DNA from 3 places in the Nocardia sp. NPDC102475 genome. Region 2 is predicted to be linked to each of the others. Evidence: riboswitches for the same ligand, from Rfam matches in the RefSeq annotation. Region 2 holds a riboswitch; each other region holds the start of a gene.
The links. A riboswitch is a leader RNA that binds a small molecule or an ion and turns the genes downstream of it on or off. The one in region 2 is predicted to bind S-adenosylmethionine.

Region 1 (4,883 bases), on a different contig from region 2:
AGTGGATCGCGAGCGGGTATCTGCTCGCACTCGCCGTCACGCTGCCGCTGTGCGGTTGGCTCGGGCGGCAATTCGGAATGGACCGGGTCTGGTTGACCGCGCTCGCCGGATTCACGGTGACCTCAGGACTGTGTGCGCTGGCTCCGAATATCGGCTGGCTCATCGGTTTTCGGATCGCGCAGGGGCTGGCCGCGGGGCTATTGGTGCCCGCCGGGCAGACGCTGCTCGGGCAGGTCGCGGGTCCGCATCGGTTGGGCAGGGTGATGAGTGTCGTCGGCATCGCGGTGGTCGCCGCGCCCGCGATCGGACCGACCATCGGCGGCGTCATGCTGGCGAATCTGGACTGGGAGTGGTTGTTCCTGATCAATATCCCGTTCGGGCTGGTGGCATTCGTCCTGGGGCGTCGGTTGTTGCCGCGGGCGCAGGCGTCGGGCAACGGCGGTCGATTCGATGCCACCGGATTCGCATTGATCGCGGTCGGGCTGTCGGCGCTGGTCTATGGACTTGGTGAATTCGGCAGTCGCGGTAGCGTTTCCGCGCCGACGGTGTGGGTGTCGGTGGTGGTCGGGGTGCTGGCGCTCGGCCTGTTCGTGGTGCGGTCGGTGCGCGGTGGTGGCGGAAGTCTGCTCGATGTCGGACTGTTCCGGCATCCGATATTCGCGACGGCGAATGTGGCGAACTACTTCGCCGGTGCGTCGCTGTTCGGGGCAATGCTGTTGCTGCCGTTGTACTTTCAAGTGCTGCACCGCGACGGTCTCATCGCGACGGGTTTGCTGCTCATGTCCTTCGGGATCGGTGGCATCATCGCGCTGCCCATCGGCGGCCGGTTGACCGATCGGTACGGCGGGGGAGTGGTCGCGGTGGTCGGCAGTGCGGTGACGGCCGCGGTCACCGTGCCGTTCGCGCTCGGCGATGCTTCGATGAATCCCGTTGTCGTGCAGGCACTTCTGTTGATCCGCGGCGTGGCGACCGGATTGACCGGGGTGCCGATCATCGCTGCGGCCTACGCCGCGGCACGGCCCGAGCAGCTGCCGGATGCGGCATCGTTCGTGAATATTCTGCAGCGGGTCGGCGGGTCGATCGGAGCGGCACTGCTCGCGGTGGTGCTGTATCGCGCGGCCGCTGCGGGATTGCCGGTGGATGCCGGATTCCGGCAAGCGTTCTGGTGGCTCACGGCTGCCTCGGTCATCTCGTTGTTCGCGTCACTATTGCTGTGGCGCAAGGAGATTCAGCCAAACCGGTGACGCTGTGCGCCTGGTCGGTGGCGACCGGCCAGGCGCACGACGGATTACGCGGCGGAAGCGGCCGTGCCGATGCCGAGCGCGGCGAGAATGGCCGCGCTGATCTGTTCGAGCCGATCGCGAACCTGTGGGCGGCGCAACATCGCAACCGCTCGTGACGCCAGCACGGCGAGCAGGATCATCTCGACGGCGGCTATGGAGCATTCGATGGCCCCGAGCGCGAGAGTGTTCAAAAACGTGACATCGGTGAGGAATTGCGGCAGTACCGCGAGGTAGAACAGCCCGACCTTCGGGTTGAACATGCACGACACCAGGCCTGCGGCGAATGCCGAGCGGATCGAGACGGGAGCCTGCGCGGCCGACTGTCCGGCCGCCGCGGCGGTGCCCGCCCCGCGCTGCTTGCGGTGATCGATCAGCGCGCGAATTCCCAAGTACACCAGGTAGATTCCGCCGATGACCTTGAGCGTCCGGTAGGCCGTCGCGGACTGTTCCAGCAGGGCGGCGACGCCCGCCGCGACCACCACCGCCCACACGATCCCGCCCAATGCCGAGCCGATCGCCGCGGCAATACCGGGTCGCGCGTCCACGATCGAGAATCGCAGCACCAGGAACGAATCCGGGCCGGGCGTGATCGACAGCAGAATGCACAGGCCGATAAAGCTGAGCAGCAGGGAAAGTGTCACCTCTCGATCAGATCGCATATCACTCGGCATTGCAAGTTTATTTATTCGACTGCATGTGTATGCAGCAAGTGGCCGGTTGACAGGGCGGTGCGGCATCTGCCAATCTCGGTTCAGGTCATGAGTACCAGCGTCAAGCCCCGGCTAGCTGGTCGGCAACCCTCCTCCGCGGTGGGGTGCTCCGGGTGACGACCGGGCCGCAGCCCGACCGGGTGCGGCAAGCGCGGACTCGGATGATCACCTGATTTCGGGTCCCACAGCCGATGGGATTTTGTGATGACCGCTGTAGTTGAACAGAGGTGTGCTGCCCTCGCCCGTGTTTCCGGCGACGACCTCCGGGTGCCGCTCGTGCAGGGCGGAACGACCACCTACGCGAACTTCGACTACGCCGCTAGCGCACCGGCATTGGCGCAGGTCACCGACCGCGTGCAGCAGCTGCTGCCGTTCTACGCGAGCGTGCACCGCGGCGCCGGTTACGCCTCGCGAATCTCCACCGAGTGCTACGAGGCCGCGCGTGGTTCGGTCACCCGCTTCCTCGACGCCGCCGACGACCAAGTCGTGGTGTTCACCCGCAACACCACCGATTCGCTGAATCTGCTCGCCGCCTGCGTGCCCGGCGACACCGTGGTGCTGGATATCGAACATCATGCGAACTTCCTGCCCTGGACCCGGCACGGTCGTCGCGTCGTCAAAGCCGCGGCGACCGTCGATGAGACGATCCGTCAGCTGATCGCCGAATTGTGCAGTAGGCCGGCGGCATTGCTCGCGGTCACCGGAGCATCGAATGTGACCGGTGAGGTGCTGCCGCTCGAGCGCCTGGCCACCATCGCGCACCAGTGCGGTGCACGCATTCTCGTCGATGCCGCGCAACTGGCACCGCATCGTCGAATCAGCCTGCGCGCCACCGGAGTCGACTACCTCGCCTTTTCCGGGCACAAGCTCTACGCACCGTTCGGCGCGGGAGTGCTTGTCGGACGCCGGGATTGGCTCGATGCCGCCGAACCGTATCTGGCGGGCGGCGGGGCGGTCCGCGAGGTCACCACTACCGGCGCGGAATGGGCATCGGCGCCGCAGCGTCACGAGGCCGGTTCGCCGAATGTCCTGGGTGCGGCCGCGCTCGCCGCCGCATGCGACGCGCTGTGCGCGATCGATCCGAAAACCCTTGCCGCGCATGAGCGACGGCTCGCCGATCGCCTGCGCGCCGGGCTGTCCACGATTCCGGGCGTCAACCTGCTGCGCATCTGGGACGACAGCCCCGACACCGTCGGCATCGTCGCCTTCACGCTGGACGGATTCGTCCCCGGACACGTCGCGGCCTATCTCTCCGCGGAGCACGGCATCGGCATTCGCGACGGCCGCTTCTGCGCCCACCCGCTGCTCGAGCGGCTCGGCCTGGACGGTGCGCTGCGTGCCAGCATCGGCCTCGGCACCAGCTCCGACGATGTGGATCGGCTGGTCGAGGCCATCGCTACCCTGGTCGACAAGGGGGCGTCGTGGAATTACGCCAGTACTGACGGACTTTGGAATCCGACACCGGAGACCCGTCCCTTCGCCAGCCCCGACACCAACGACGGCGCCGCGCCCTGCTCGATCGGCTGATCGGAGCCGCCCGCGCAGTCGTAGCTCCCCCGCGGCATTGGGCCGACGCGGTCCGAGGGCCGGGTGAATCCACAAGCAGCGGAGGAACATGCGCGGGACCTCGCAAGCGGATTCGGCCAGGCTGGCGTGATCCCTCGGGCGCGCAGGCTTCGCTCTGAAGAATTCACCAAACAATTTGCGGTACCACGGAACCGCCGCTCCAGCCCTTGCGTCTAGAAGTGTGATGGCACTCGTCCGGCCGGGGCGGGGGAATGGAAGGCGGCTGAATGAATTCGGCAGAGCGGGACGCGCTCCAGTCCTGGACGGACGGGATGCTCGGACGAGTCGACCAGATGACCGATGTCTACGAGCGGCAGCTAGAGCAGTTCGGCGCGGCCAAATCCGAGCTCGCGAACCTGACCGTGCAGGGCTGGTCACAGGATCAGCTGGTTCGGGTGACGGCTAATTCGGCGGGTATTCCGCTGGATGTGTGGGTGGCGCCGGAGGCGTTCAAGCGCTCGAATCCGGAGCGGCTCGGTGCGGCGGTGACCGAGGCGGCGCAGGCCGCGGCCCGGGCCGCCAAGGAGCAGCTCGACGCGCGCCTGGCGCCGGTGCTGGCGGCGGTATCGGAGGTCGGGCTGCCCGAGGATCCGTTCGGCGAACTGCCCACGATCGCCCGGCCCGACGGGAATATCCTGCCGCCGCCTCCGCCGGAGCCCGAAACGGAACCACAGATCGAGTTCCCCCGGCGGCTGGACGAGGATCCGGACGATGAGGGCCCGCACTGGAAGGGCTGGTAGGTCATGGGCAACAGCAACTTCCGGCTCGATCCGGAGCAGTTCCGTTCGATCGCGACCGAAATCGGTGCGCTGGGCACCGAATTCGCCGCCGAAGTGGCGGAATTCACCAGCGCGCTGAGCGAGGACGGCGACGGCATCGGCGATGACGAATTCGGACAGGCCTTCCTGCAGAACTTCCTCGGCCCTGTCGAGGACGCGACCGAGATGCTCGACCGCGTGATCAGCCTGCTCGGATCGGTCCAAAAGCGTTTCACCGCCGTCGCGGACGCCGTGTCGACGACCGATGGGGATTTCGAGTCGGCCGTCGAGAAGATCACCGGTCTGCTCGACGAGAACGGCAAGGGGTAGCCGCATGGGATTGCAGATACCAGCGGCGCTGGAGCCGGTGGCGGCGGTCGTCGTCTATCGCTGGCCGAAGGCCGATGAGACCAAGCTGTTCAGTTTGGGCAACAAGGCCGAGCAGATGGCGAATACGCTGGAGAAGTACTCCGGCAAGATCGATACCAAATTCCAAGAGGCCCTCGGCCATATCGAGGGCGAGACCCACGACGCAATCGAACGCTATCGGCAGAAGACGATGCAGG
Region 2 (4,883 bases):
CCAACCCTCGCCGAGTTCCGCGAGCGCCGCTTTCAGGTAGGTCTGATCGGTGCCTTGGAACGATCCGCTGACCACGGCACCGCCGCCGACATCGAAGCGCGACATACGCTTTCGATAATCGGCGATGGTGAACGGGTCGGGCAGGTAGCCCTCGTTCTCGGCCAGCGGGAACCGCGGGTCGAAGATGTGGAGATGGGCATCGAACACTTGTACAGAATGCCTCAGAGACGGAATTTCCGCTGCCGCAGACCCGACAGATTTTGCGCTGCCGCAGCCGTGTCGGATTGTCGAGAACCACAGGAGGTGACGGTCACACCCCCGTGGGGTGCGCACTAGACCTTGTGCGGCTCGCTGGCGCGCAGCATGTCCTCGCGCTCGACGACCTTGACGCGCTCGCGGCCCTCCGGCTCGCCGAGGGCGCGCTCGTGCGCGTCCAGGCGGTACCAGCCCTGCCAGGTGGTGAACGGGATGCCCTTGCTCTCCAGGAATTCGGTGACCGCGTCCAGTTCCGGCTTGGCGGCCGGAGTGAAGTTCACGCTGTCGTCGAGCAGGCAGGCAACGGTCTCGTTGGCGTCGCCCTTGGTGTGGCCGATGAGGCCGACCGGGCCGCGCTTGATCCAGCCGGTGACGTAGGTGGCGGGCAGGTAGCGGTCAGCACCGTCGGCGTCTTCGTCGGCGAGGACGCGTCCGGCCTCGTTGGGAACGACACCGGCCTGATCGTCGAACGGCAGGTTGGTCAGGTTCTGCGACAGGTAGCCGACGGCGCGGTAGACAGCCTGGATGTCCCAGTCCTTGAACACGCCGGTGCCCTTGACATTGCCGGTGCCGTCGAGCTGGGTGCGCTCGGTGCGCAGGCCGGCGACCTTGCCGTCCTCGCCGAGGATCTCGGCCGGGGACTCGAAGAAGTGCAGGAACAGCTTGTGCGGGCGGTTACCGACATCGCGGATGGCCCACTGCTCCAGAGTGTTGGCGATCATGTCGACCTGCTTGGAGTGCCTGCGCGCGGCCTCGGAGCCCTCGTCGTAGTCGATGTCCTCGGGATCGACGATGACCTCGATGGTCGGCGAATGGTCGAGTTCACGCAGCTCGAGCGGGGTGAACTTGGCCTGCGCCGGGCCGCGGCGGCCGAAGACGTGCACCTCGATCGCCTTATTGGCCTGCAGGCCGTTGTAGACGTTCGGCGGGATCTCGGTCGGCAGCAGTTCGTCACCAGTCTTGGCCAGCACACGCGCCACGTCGAGCGCAACATTGCCGACACCCAGGACCGCGACCTTCTCCGCGTCCAGCGGCCAGGTGCGCGGCACGTCCGGATGACCGTCGTACCAGGAGACGAAGTCCGCGGCGCCGTAGCTGCCGTCCAGGTCGATGCCGGGGATGGGCAGCGCGCGGTCGGCGTTGGCGCCGGTGGAGAAGATCACCGCGTCATAGAACGTGCGCAGATCGTCGAGGGTGATGTCGGTGCCGTAGTCGATATTGCCGAGCAGGCGGACCTGCGGCTTGTCCAGCACCTTGTGCAGGGCGGTGATGATGCCCTTGATGCGCGGATGGTCCGGCGCGACGCCGTAGCGGATCAACCCGAACGGCGCGGGCATGCGCTCGTACAGGTCGATGCTCACCTCGGCATCGGACTTCATCAACGCGTCGGCGGCGTAGATTCCGGCCGGTCCCGCGCCCACGATCGCGATGCGAAGCGGGCGAGTCGCTGCACTTTGTTCGGTCATCTTTTACGCGCACCCTTATGGTCGAAACAATTACGGCGTCAGTCTTAGCTTAGGCTAACTTGACGCACCCTCTCGGTCGCATCTGCTGATGCGAACAGGCGGCCATCTCGGCTATGACAGCCACGCCGCAGTTTCGCGATTCTATCGGTGGCACAGCGCGCACCCTGCGGCGGTGCGTACACCGGGTGTTTGCTGCCCCGGCCCACCTACCGTGACTACCCGCTCTGCGCACATCTATCAAATCCTCGCGGCGCAAGTCTCGGGGCCGAATGCCGGATACCGCCGTCCACCAGGGATGATCGACCCATGACAGAGCAGCAGGGCACCGATGAAGAACCCGTAATCGAGGTCGATCAGACCGATCGTCGCTCCATCGCGCCGTTCATCGCGGCTGCCGTCTTCGCCGCCGTCGTGCTGGTCGCGATCGTGCTCGGTGCGGTGCTTTCGCCCGCTGAGAAAAATGTCACAGAATCGGACAAGATCGCGGCCGCGGTGCAGCGCTACGCGGAGGCCCGCGCCACCACCGACAACACGCCGCCGCCGGGCGTGGCCTGTCCCGGCTTCGACGAGAGCAAGACGCCGCTCGCCGGTCAGTTCGGCGGGACCGCGGCCGGAAAGTCGATCAAGGTCACCAAGATTGAGAATGCGATGGTCGACGGCGATAAGGCCAAGGCGACGGTGACCATCGCGGTCGAGGGCCGGGAGACCCCGGCAACCTGGAATCTGACCCGCTCCCAAGACCGATGGATCGTCTGCGGTTGATTCCTTATGCGCGGCGCGAACTGGGGTTTGACATGGCGGCCCCTGCCCAGGCAATCTCATTTTCAGGTCATGAGTACCAGCGCCAAGCCCCGGCTGGCTGGTCGGCAACCCTCCTCCGCGGTGGGGTGCTCCGGGTGACGACCTGGCCGTGTACCGAAACCCAGGTGCGGCAAGCGTGGATTCACAGGAGGATCGCATGACATATGCCGGTGATATCACCCCACAGCAGGCGTGGGAGTTGTTGCAGGACAATCCCGAAGCTGTCCTGGTAGACGTGCGCACCGAGGCCGAATGGCGTTTCGTCGGTGTGCCGGATACGACTTCGATCGAACGGCCGACGGTGCTGATCGAATGGGTCGACAGCAACGGCGCCCGCAACGGTGAGTTCGTCGAGCAGCTGACCAAGGCGCTGGAGGGTCGCGATCCGGCCGCGCCCGTCGTCTTCCTCTGTCGCTCCGGACAGCGTTCCATCGGTGCGGCGGTCGCCGCGACCGGGGCCGGCATCGCCCCGTCGTTCAATGTGCTGGAGGGCTTCGAAGGCCCGATCGATGAGCTCGGACATCGCGGCGGCTCCGGCTGGCGCGCCATCGGCCTGCCCTGGCGGCAGTCATGATCACCGGCGGTTCGTTCGACAAGCCGCTGCCCGAAGGTGTCGGTCCCGCGACGCTCGGCGTACGAGGCGGCCTGCGCCGCTCGGGATTCGAGGAAACCGCCGAGGCGCTGTACCTGTCCTCCGGTTTCGTCTACGAGAGCGCCGAGGCGGCCGAGGCCGCGTTCACCGGCGATATCGAGCATTTCGTCTACTCCCGCTACGGCAACCCGACGGTCGCCATGTTCGAGGAGCGGCTACGTCTGATCGACGGCGCCGAAGCATGTTTCGCTACCGCGAGCGGCATGTCGGCCGTATTCACCGCGCTGGGTGCGCTTTTGGGCGCGGGCGATCGACTTGTGGCCGCGCGCAGCCTGTTCGGCTCGTGCTTCGTGGTGTGCAACGAGATCCTGCCGCGCTGGGGTGTGGAGACGGTCTTCGTCGACGGCGATGATCTGGATCAGTGGGAGCAGGCGCTTTCGGTGCCGACCCAGGCCGTGTTCTTCGAGACACCGGCCAATCCGATGCAGACGCTGGTCGACGTGCGCCGGGTGACCGAGCTCGCGCATGCGGCGGGCGCGAAAGTGGTGCTGGACAACGTCTTCGCCACGCCACTGCTGCAGCGCGGTTTCGAACTCGGTGCGGACGTGCTGGTGTATTCGGGTACCAAGCACATCGATGGTCAGGGCCGGGTGCTCGGTGGTGCGATCCTCGGCACCCAGGACTACATCGACGGCCCGGTGAAAAACCTTATGCGCCATACCGGTCCGGCGCTGAGCCCGTTCAACGCATGGACCCTGCTCAAGGGTTTGGAGACCATGCCACTGCGCGTGCGTCACTCGACCGAATCCGCATTGCGCATCGCCCGCTTCCTCGAGGCCAACAAATCCGTCTCGTGGGTGCGCTACCCGTACCTGGAGTCGCATCCGCAGTACGACCTGGCGACCGGCCAGATGAGCGGCGGCGGCACCGTGGTCACCTTCGAACTGAACGCGCCGGAGGCCGAGGCCAAGAAGCGCGCCTTCGAGGTCCTCAACCGCCTGCGCATCATCGATATCTCCAACAACCTCGGCGACTCCAAAACCCTCATCACCCACCCCGCCACCACAACCCACCGCGCCATGGGCCCCGAAGGCCGCGCCACCATCGGCCTGTCCGACGGTGTCGTCCGCATCTCGGTTGGGCTGGAGGATGTCGAGGATCTGCTGAGCGATTTGGACCACGCGCTCAGCTAGATGTATGAGGCTGTGCTGTCGGTAACGCCGGTGTGGAGTCGGCTGGCTGGTGGCTGGTTTCCGCCGCCGGCCGCCGCCATCGGGGATGCGGCGCGCCGTATCGCGCCGCATTGCTGATCACCTAATTCGCAGGTTTCAGAGAAGAGTTCTGCGCCCATTTAGTCGTACCGGCGGGCGCGTTGAGCGTGTCGATCAGCTCCACGGCCGAAAGCATCAGGACCGGTCCCCCGGCAACAATTGTCCCCAGAACGCCGCCGATCCCCGCACCGGCGATCGCGGCAGGTATGCAGCCGACCGCGAACAGCGGCAAACCCACAATGCATCCGGTAACGCCCCCGACGACCAGACCGATCACGGTGCCGACGAATGTGCCGAGCGTGGCGGCGAGCCCCAATCGGGTCGAGAACTCCGCCATCGCAGCCTGGTTCTCGACGGGCGATGCGACCGGCGTCGCGACCGGCGTGGCGGCGGGTCGCAGCTCACCGGGCGTCAACCGCAGCTCCTTCGCATCTTTGCCGAGTGCGGAGTCGACTGTGAGCACCTTGTCGCCCACGGTGAATCGCGTTGGCACGACCA
Region 3 (4,883 bases), on a different contig from region 2:
CCAGCGTGCCGCGGTCGCGAATGGCCTGCGGCAGTTCGGCGGCAATGGCATCGACCTTGGGGGCGTGGATCCGGCCGGACTGGCCGGGGGAGAGGTCGAAGGTGATCGAACCGGCGGGTTGCGCGGAGTTTTCCGCGTCCGGATCGGTGCCGCAGCCGGTGGCCAGCAAGGCGACCGTGGCGGCCAAGCCGACCAGGGCAGAGAGCTTCATCGAATACCTGTTCATCGGGGAGCGCGCACCGCGCTCAGCGGACTCGGGACAGAAATGCGCGGGTGCGCGGGTGTTGCGGGTTGTCGAGTACGGCGGCGGGCGGACCTTGTTCGACGATCACGCCGCCGTCGAGGAATACGACGGTGTCGGCGACCTCACGGGCGAAACCGATTTCGTGGGTGACGATCACCAGCGCGGTCCCGCCGTCGGCGAGATCGCGGATCACATCGAGGACTTCGCCGACGAGCTCCGGATCCAGTGCGGAGGTGGGTTCGTCGAAGAGGATCACCGGCGGTCGCAGTGCCAACGCCCGCGCGATGGCAACGCGCTGCTGTTGTCCGCCGGACAGCCGCCGCGGATAGGCGTCGGTCAGGTCGCCGATGCCGACCCGCTCGAGCAAATCCCGTGCCTCGGACTCGATTTCCGCACGCGGACGACCCTGCGCGGAAATCGGTGCGAGCGTGACATTGTCGAGCACCGTCAGATGCGGGAAGAGATTGAACTGCTGGAAGACGAAGCCGATATGCGAGCGCTGTTTGCGCACTTCGCGGTCTGACAGCGCGTGCAACTTATTGCGGCGCAGCCGATATCCGATCAGTTCGCCGTCGATGTGCACGGTGCCCGCATCCAGCGACTCCAGGTGGTTGACCACCCGCAGCAGCGTCGACTTGCCGGAACCGGACGGTCCGATCACGGTGACCACTTCACCGGCCCGTACGGTCAGGTCGATGCCAGTGAGTACCTCGCTGCTGCCGTAGGACTTACGCACCCCGCGCACCTGTACCGCAGGAGCCGGGGCCACCGGCGCGCTCATCGGGTAGCCCCGCGCGGTGCGGTGGAACCGATTTCGGCGATTTCGCGGAGTCTGCGCCGAACCTTCTGCACCGGTGTCGGTGGGGGCGTGCGGTGCGCGCCCTTGGCGTAGTGGCGTTCGATATAGAACTGCACCACCGACAGAATCGTGGTCAGCACGATGTACCAGATCGTGGCCACCATGAGCAGTGGCACCACCCGGCCGTTGCGGCCGTAGATCACCTGGACCTGGTAGAAGAGTTCCGCGATCGCCATGACCGAGACGATCGAGGTGCCCTTGAACAGGCTGATCACCTCATTGGTCGCATTCGGCAGAATCGAGCGCATGGCCTGCGGGACGATGACCGTGCGGAACTGGCGCCCCCGTGGAATACCGAGTGCGGCAGCCGCTTCCAGCTGCCCCGGATCGACCGAAATGTATCCGGCGCGGATGATCTCGGCCGCATACGCCGCCTGATGCAGTGCGAGTCCGATGACCGCCGCGGTGAAACCGCTGATCACCCCGTTCACCTCGAAGGTGAGAAAGGAAGGGCCGAACGGGATTCCGAGCGAGAGCGTGTGGTACAGGTAGGCGATGTTGAACCAGAACAGCAGCTGCACGATCAGCGGAATCGAGCGGAACGCCCAGATGTAGACCCACGAGATCACCCGCAGCACCGGATTATTCGACAGTCGGGCGATCGCCAATGCCGTACCGATCAGGAATCCCAGTGCCGTACCCCACAGGGTCAGCTCCAAGGTGACCTTCAGCGCCGACAGCACCGATTTCGCGGTGAAGTACTTGGCGAACGTCGACCAATCCCAGCCCGGATTGGTGGCCAGTCCATGGACGAACTGGGCGAGCAGCACGAGCGCGATGGCGCTGACAACCCAGCGCCAGGGGTGCCAGGGCTTGGCGATCGCCGGTGCGTCGGTAGTGCTTACGGTGGCGGTGGGTGCAGCCGGTATCGGGACATCCGATACCGGAGTATCGGATGCGACGGATGCGCTCATATTTCGGTTCCTCCATCGTTCCCGGCGGAAGCACCCGCACCCGGTGACCGGGGGGTTGCTGCGACGTCGATGAGCCAGGTCTCTCGGTCGCTCTGGATGGTGTGTCCGACGCCGAGCACGGGTCGGTCAATGGGTCTAGCCGAAATATCATGCGAAGCAGGCGAAGTCCGGCACAAGGATACGAATCAGCGTGAGCGCAGACCTTGTTTGCAGGGTCGTGAGCAGGCACTATTGGCCCGGTCATGCGGTGGATCGCGGCATTTCGGACCGAGTTCTCCGCGTGCTCTTCGTCCGGATTGCCCGCCTGCGGATCGCCTTGGCGGCCCATAGGGGCGCGCGGCACGAACGTGTCGACCACCCGAATAAACGCTGTTGCGAAGGTTTGCCGGAGTACTCTCGGACCTCGATTCGTGCCCGACGATGAGGAGGTCCGCCGTGACCATGCTGCGCCGTCTGACCACGCTAACCGCCATCGCGACCGCTACGGCCGCGCTGACTCTCGCCGCCCCCGGCATCGCCGCCGCGGGTCCGGCGCCGATACCCGCACCAGCCGTTCCGGCCGCGACCGCGCCGTCCGCCCAGGCCGCACCCGGTGATCTGTTCGCCGGTTACCGAGCCGTCGTGGACGCGCTGCGCACCTTCGGCATCGACCCGTTCCTGTACCCGGCGGTCGCGCCGCTCTGCTCCGGCACCGGCAGCCTCGGTCTGGTGCCCGCGGTTGCGGGCGCGGTCCCGGGGCCGTGGCCCAAAACCACGGTGGCCATTCCGGGACTCGACCCGACCGCCGTCAAGGCGGGCCAGGTCATGTTCACCTTCGTCCCCTACGGCCTCGGCCCGGACGGCACGAATGCTTCGGGCATGAACGTCGCCTGGGTCAACCTGGCCAATGGCCGCAGCGGCATCACCGCCATGGGATCGATCTCCGATGTGGTCCGCACGATGGTGCCCGCCGAAACCCCGACCGAGATAAGGCCAATGGCCGAACGCGCCGTCCAAGACTTCTTCGCCGTATTCCCGGTCGGTGGGGTGCGCGCGGTTCCGGTCGACACAGGATCCGGCACGGTACTCGCCGCAGTCTTCGGAACCGTGGACAACGGCACCAAGTCCTGCTTCTTCGTCCCGACCATAGGACTCACCACAGTGCGCTGATCCACGGGCCCCTGGCCGAGACAGGCTCGGGGCCCGTGGACAGATCCCGGCCCCGCGGAATCGACTGCGGTCGCCGGAGCAGCCCGCCCATCCCCGAGAGTCCTGAGGACCGATCAAGATCAGGTGGCACTGGCGGCTGGGTCTTCTCGGGCGATGCCGTCACGGATTCCACCTGATCTTGATCAGCGGGTCAAGGGGCGGGACTTCCAGGTCAAGGTGTTGGTGCGGTGGGCGCGGTGGGCGCGGGTCCAGAGGCGGAGGTAGGCGTCGATGGAGATCGGATGTGCCAGGGCCGCAAGGGCGTCCGTGCGGGTCGTGGTGCCGCGTTCCAGTGAGCGCGCGAGCAGGCGGCTGGCGACCGCGGCGCCGTAGCCGATGAGACCGGCGGTGCGTATGGAGCCCCGGCCGCCGATCGCGGCCAATGGGGGCGCCCAGTAGGCCAGTGTCGCAACGGCTCCCACCGCCGCGCCGCCGATTGTCGTGCCGCCGTACGCGGACCACAGCCAGCGGTTGTAACCGATCTCCAGTTCGGCTGCGCCACGGTACATTCGGGTGCTCGCCGCTCGGCCTGCCGCGACCAGCGCGGTCCGGCGACCCGAGCGACGCAGTGCGCGAGCGATATCCAGGTCCTCGGTCGGGCTCGCGGCGACCGCGGAATGCCCGCCGATGGCGTGGTAGGCGGTGGCGTCGAACACCAAGAACTGGCCGCAGGCCACGGCTGTCGAGGGGCGCAGGCTGCGATTGGCGGCCGCGATCGGCAGGCTCGTCGCCCACGACCAGCACAGCAGCGGCTGCACCAGCGCCTCGGCCAGCGATTCGGTCACCTGGTACGGCCACGGTGACAACAATGCGGCTCGGCTGCGGCGCAATTCGGCGGTCGCCGCGGCGATCGCATTCGGTGCCAGTCGCACATCGGCATCGAGAAAGATCAGCACCGTGGCATCCGCCAACTCGGCCAGTCGCGCGCAGGCCGCGGCCTTTCCGGTCCATCCGGGCGCGGGTTCGGCCTCGGAGCGGAACACAGTGAAGCGCGAATCGCCCGCAATCGCGTCGAGCGCGGCCGCTTCGGTCCCGTCCGACGACGCGTCGTCGAGAATCAGCACCTGTAGTCGCGGCACACCCGCCTGACCACGGAGATCATCGATCAGCTCGGGCAGTCGGTGTGCCTCATCGCGTGCCGGGATACACACCGACACCGGCTCGATCACCGTATTCGGTCCGGTCGAGAGCCTGCGCACCGTCACGCGGTTGAATAACGCGGTCCCGCAACCGAACAGCGCGATACCCGCACCCGCCCACGCGGCGATCGCCGCGCCCGCGCGCAACGTTCGCGTCAGCGGCGGGTCAGCGAACGCCACAGATTGCTCGGTGAGAAGTTGGTTTCCGGTGCGCCGGGCGGTGCCGGGTTGCGGTCCATGTAGGCGATGGCGGCGATGATGGCGGCGACGGCGAGGGTGATACCACCGACGATGCCTGCCCAGCCCGCGAAGGAGCGGGTATTCGGGTCCGCGTAGCTGACCTCGGCGCGCAGGGTAGAGACATCGCCGGGCGGCAGTTTCCAGGAGACGGTCGAGTCGTCCTCGCGATTGCCGTTGGTCTTGGCGACGCGGGCCGGGAAAGCCACGGTGAACTGCACATCCGAACCGTGCGGCGGAACGGATTTCAGATCGACCCGGCCATTGAGGCTGACCAGGTCGCCGGTGCGCTGGAACGACAG

Region 1: it holds a riboswitch for S-adenosylmethionine, as region 2 does, so the genes downstream of both, ACZ60G_RS19605 (aminotransferase class V-fold PLP-dependent enzyme) here and ACZ60G_RS39440 (rhodanese-like domain-containing protein) in region 2, are expected to answer to the same signal.
Region 3: it holds a riboswitch for S-adenosylmethionine, as region 2 does, so the genes downstream of both, ACZ60G_RS28365 (amino acid ABC transporter permease) here and ACZ60G_RS39440 (rhodanese-like domain-containing protein) in region 2, are expected to answer to the same signal.

Annotation. Positions count from the first base shown of each region.
Region 1 is NZ_JBVJLS010000010.1:95,953-100,835, reverse strand. Features, by position in the region: gene ACZ60G_RS19615 (DHA2 family efflux MFS transporter permease subunit) at 1-1,244, shown strand, start outside; gene ACZ60G_RS19610 (LysE family translocator) at 1,289-1,924, opposite strand; SAM riboswitch class IV at 2,038-2,151, shown strand; gene ACZ60G_RS19605 (aminotransferase class V-fold PLP-dependent enzyme) at 2,198-3,520, shown strand; gene ACZ60G_RS19600 (YbaB/EbfC family nucleoid-associated protein) at 3,787-4,299, shown strand; gene ACZ60G_RS19595 (magnesium and cobalt transport protein CorA) at 4,303-4,647, shown strand; gene ACZ60G_RS19590 (WXG100-like domain-containing protein) at 4,652-4,883, shown strand, end outside.
Region 2 is NZ_JBVJLS010000034.1:47,135-52,017, forward strand. Features, by position in the region: gene ACZ60G_RS39425 (amidohydrolase family protein) at 1-207, opposite strand, end outside; gene ACZ60G_RS39430 (FAD-dependent oxidoreductase) at 333-1,721, opposite strand; gene ACZ60G_RS39435 (Rv0361 family membrane protein) at 2,028-2,483, shown strand; SAM riboswitch class IV at 2,549-2,665, shown strand; gene ACZ60G_RS39440 (rhodanese-like domain-containing protein) at 2,680-3,096, shown strand; gene ACZ60G_RS39445 (O-succinylhomoserine sulfhydrylase) at 3,093-4,307, shown strand; gene ACZ60G_RS39450 (DUF8020 domain-containing protein) at 4,429-4,883, opposite strand, start outside.
Region 3 is NZ_JBVJLS010000017.1:91,888-96,770, forward strand. Features, by position in the region: gene ACZ60G_RS28355 (ABC transporter substrate-binding protein) at 1-226, opposite strand, end outside; gene ACZ60G_RS28360 (amino acid ABC transporter ATP-binding protein) at 246-1,025, opposite strand; gene ACZ60G_RS28365 (amino acid ABC transporter permease) at 1,022-2,017, opposite strand; SAM riboswitch class I at 2,027-2,120, opposite strand; gene ACZ60G_RS28370 (hypothetical protein) at 2,459-3,166, shown strand; gene ACZ60G_RS28375 (glycosyltransferase family 2 protein) at 3,349-4,491, opposite strand; gene ACZ60G_RS28380 (LppM family (lipo)protein) at 4,500-4,883, opposite strand, start outside.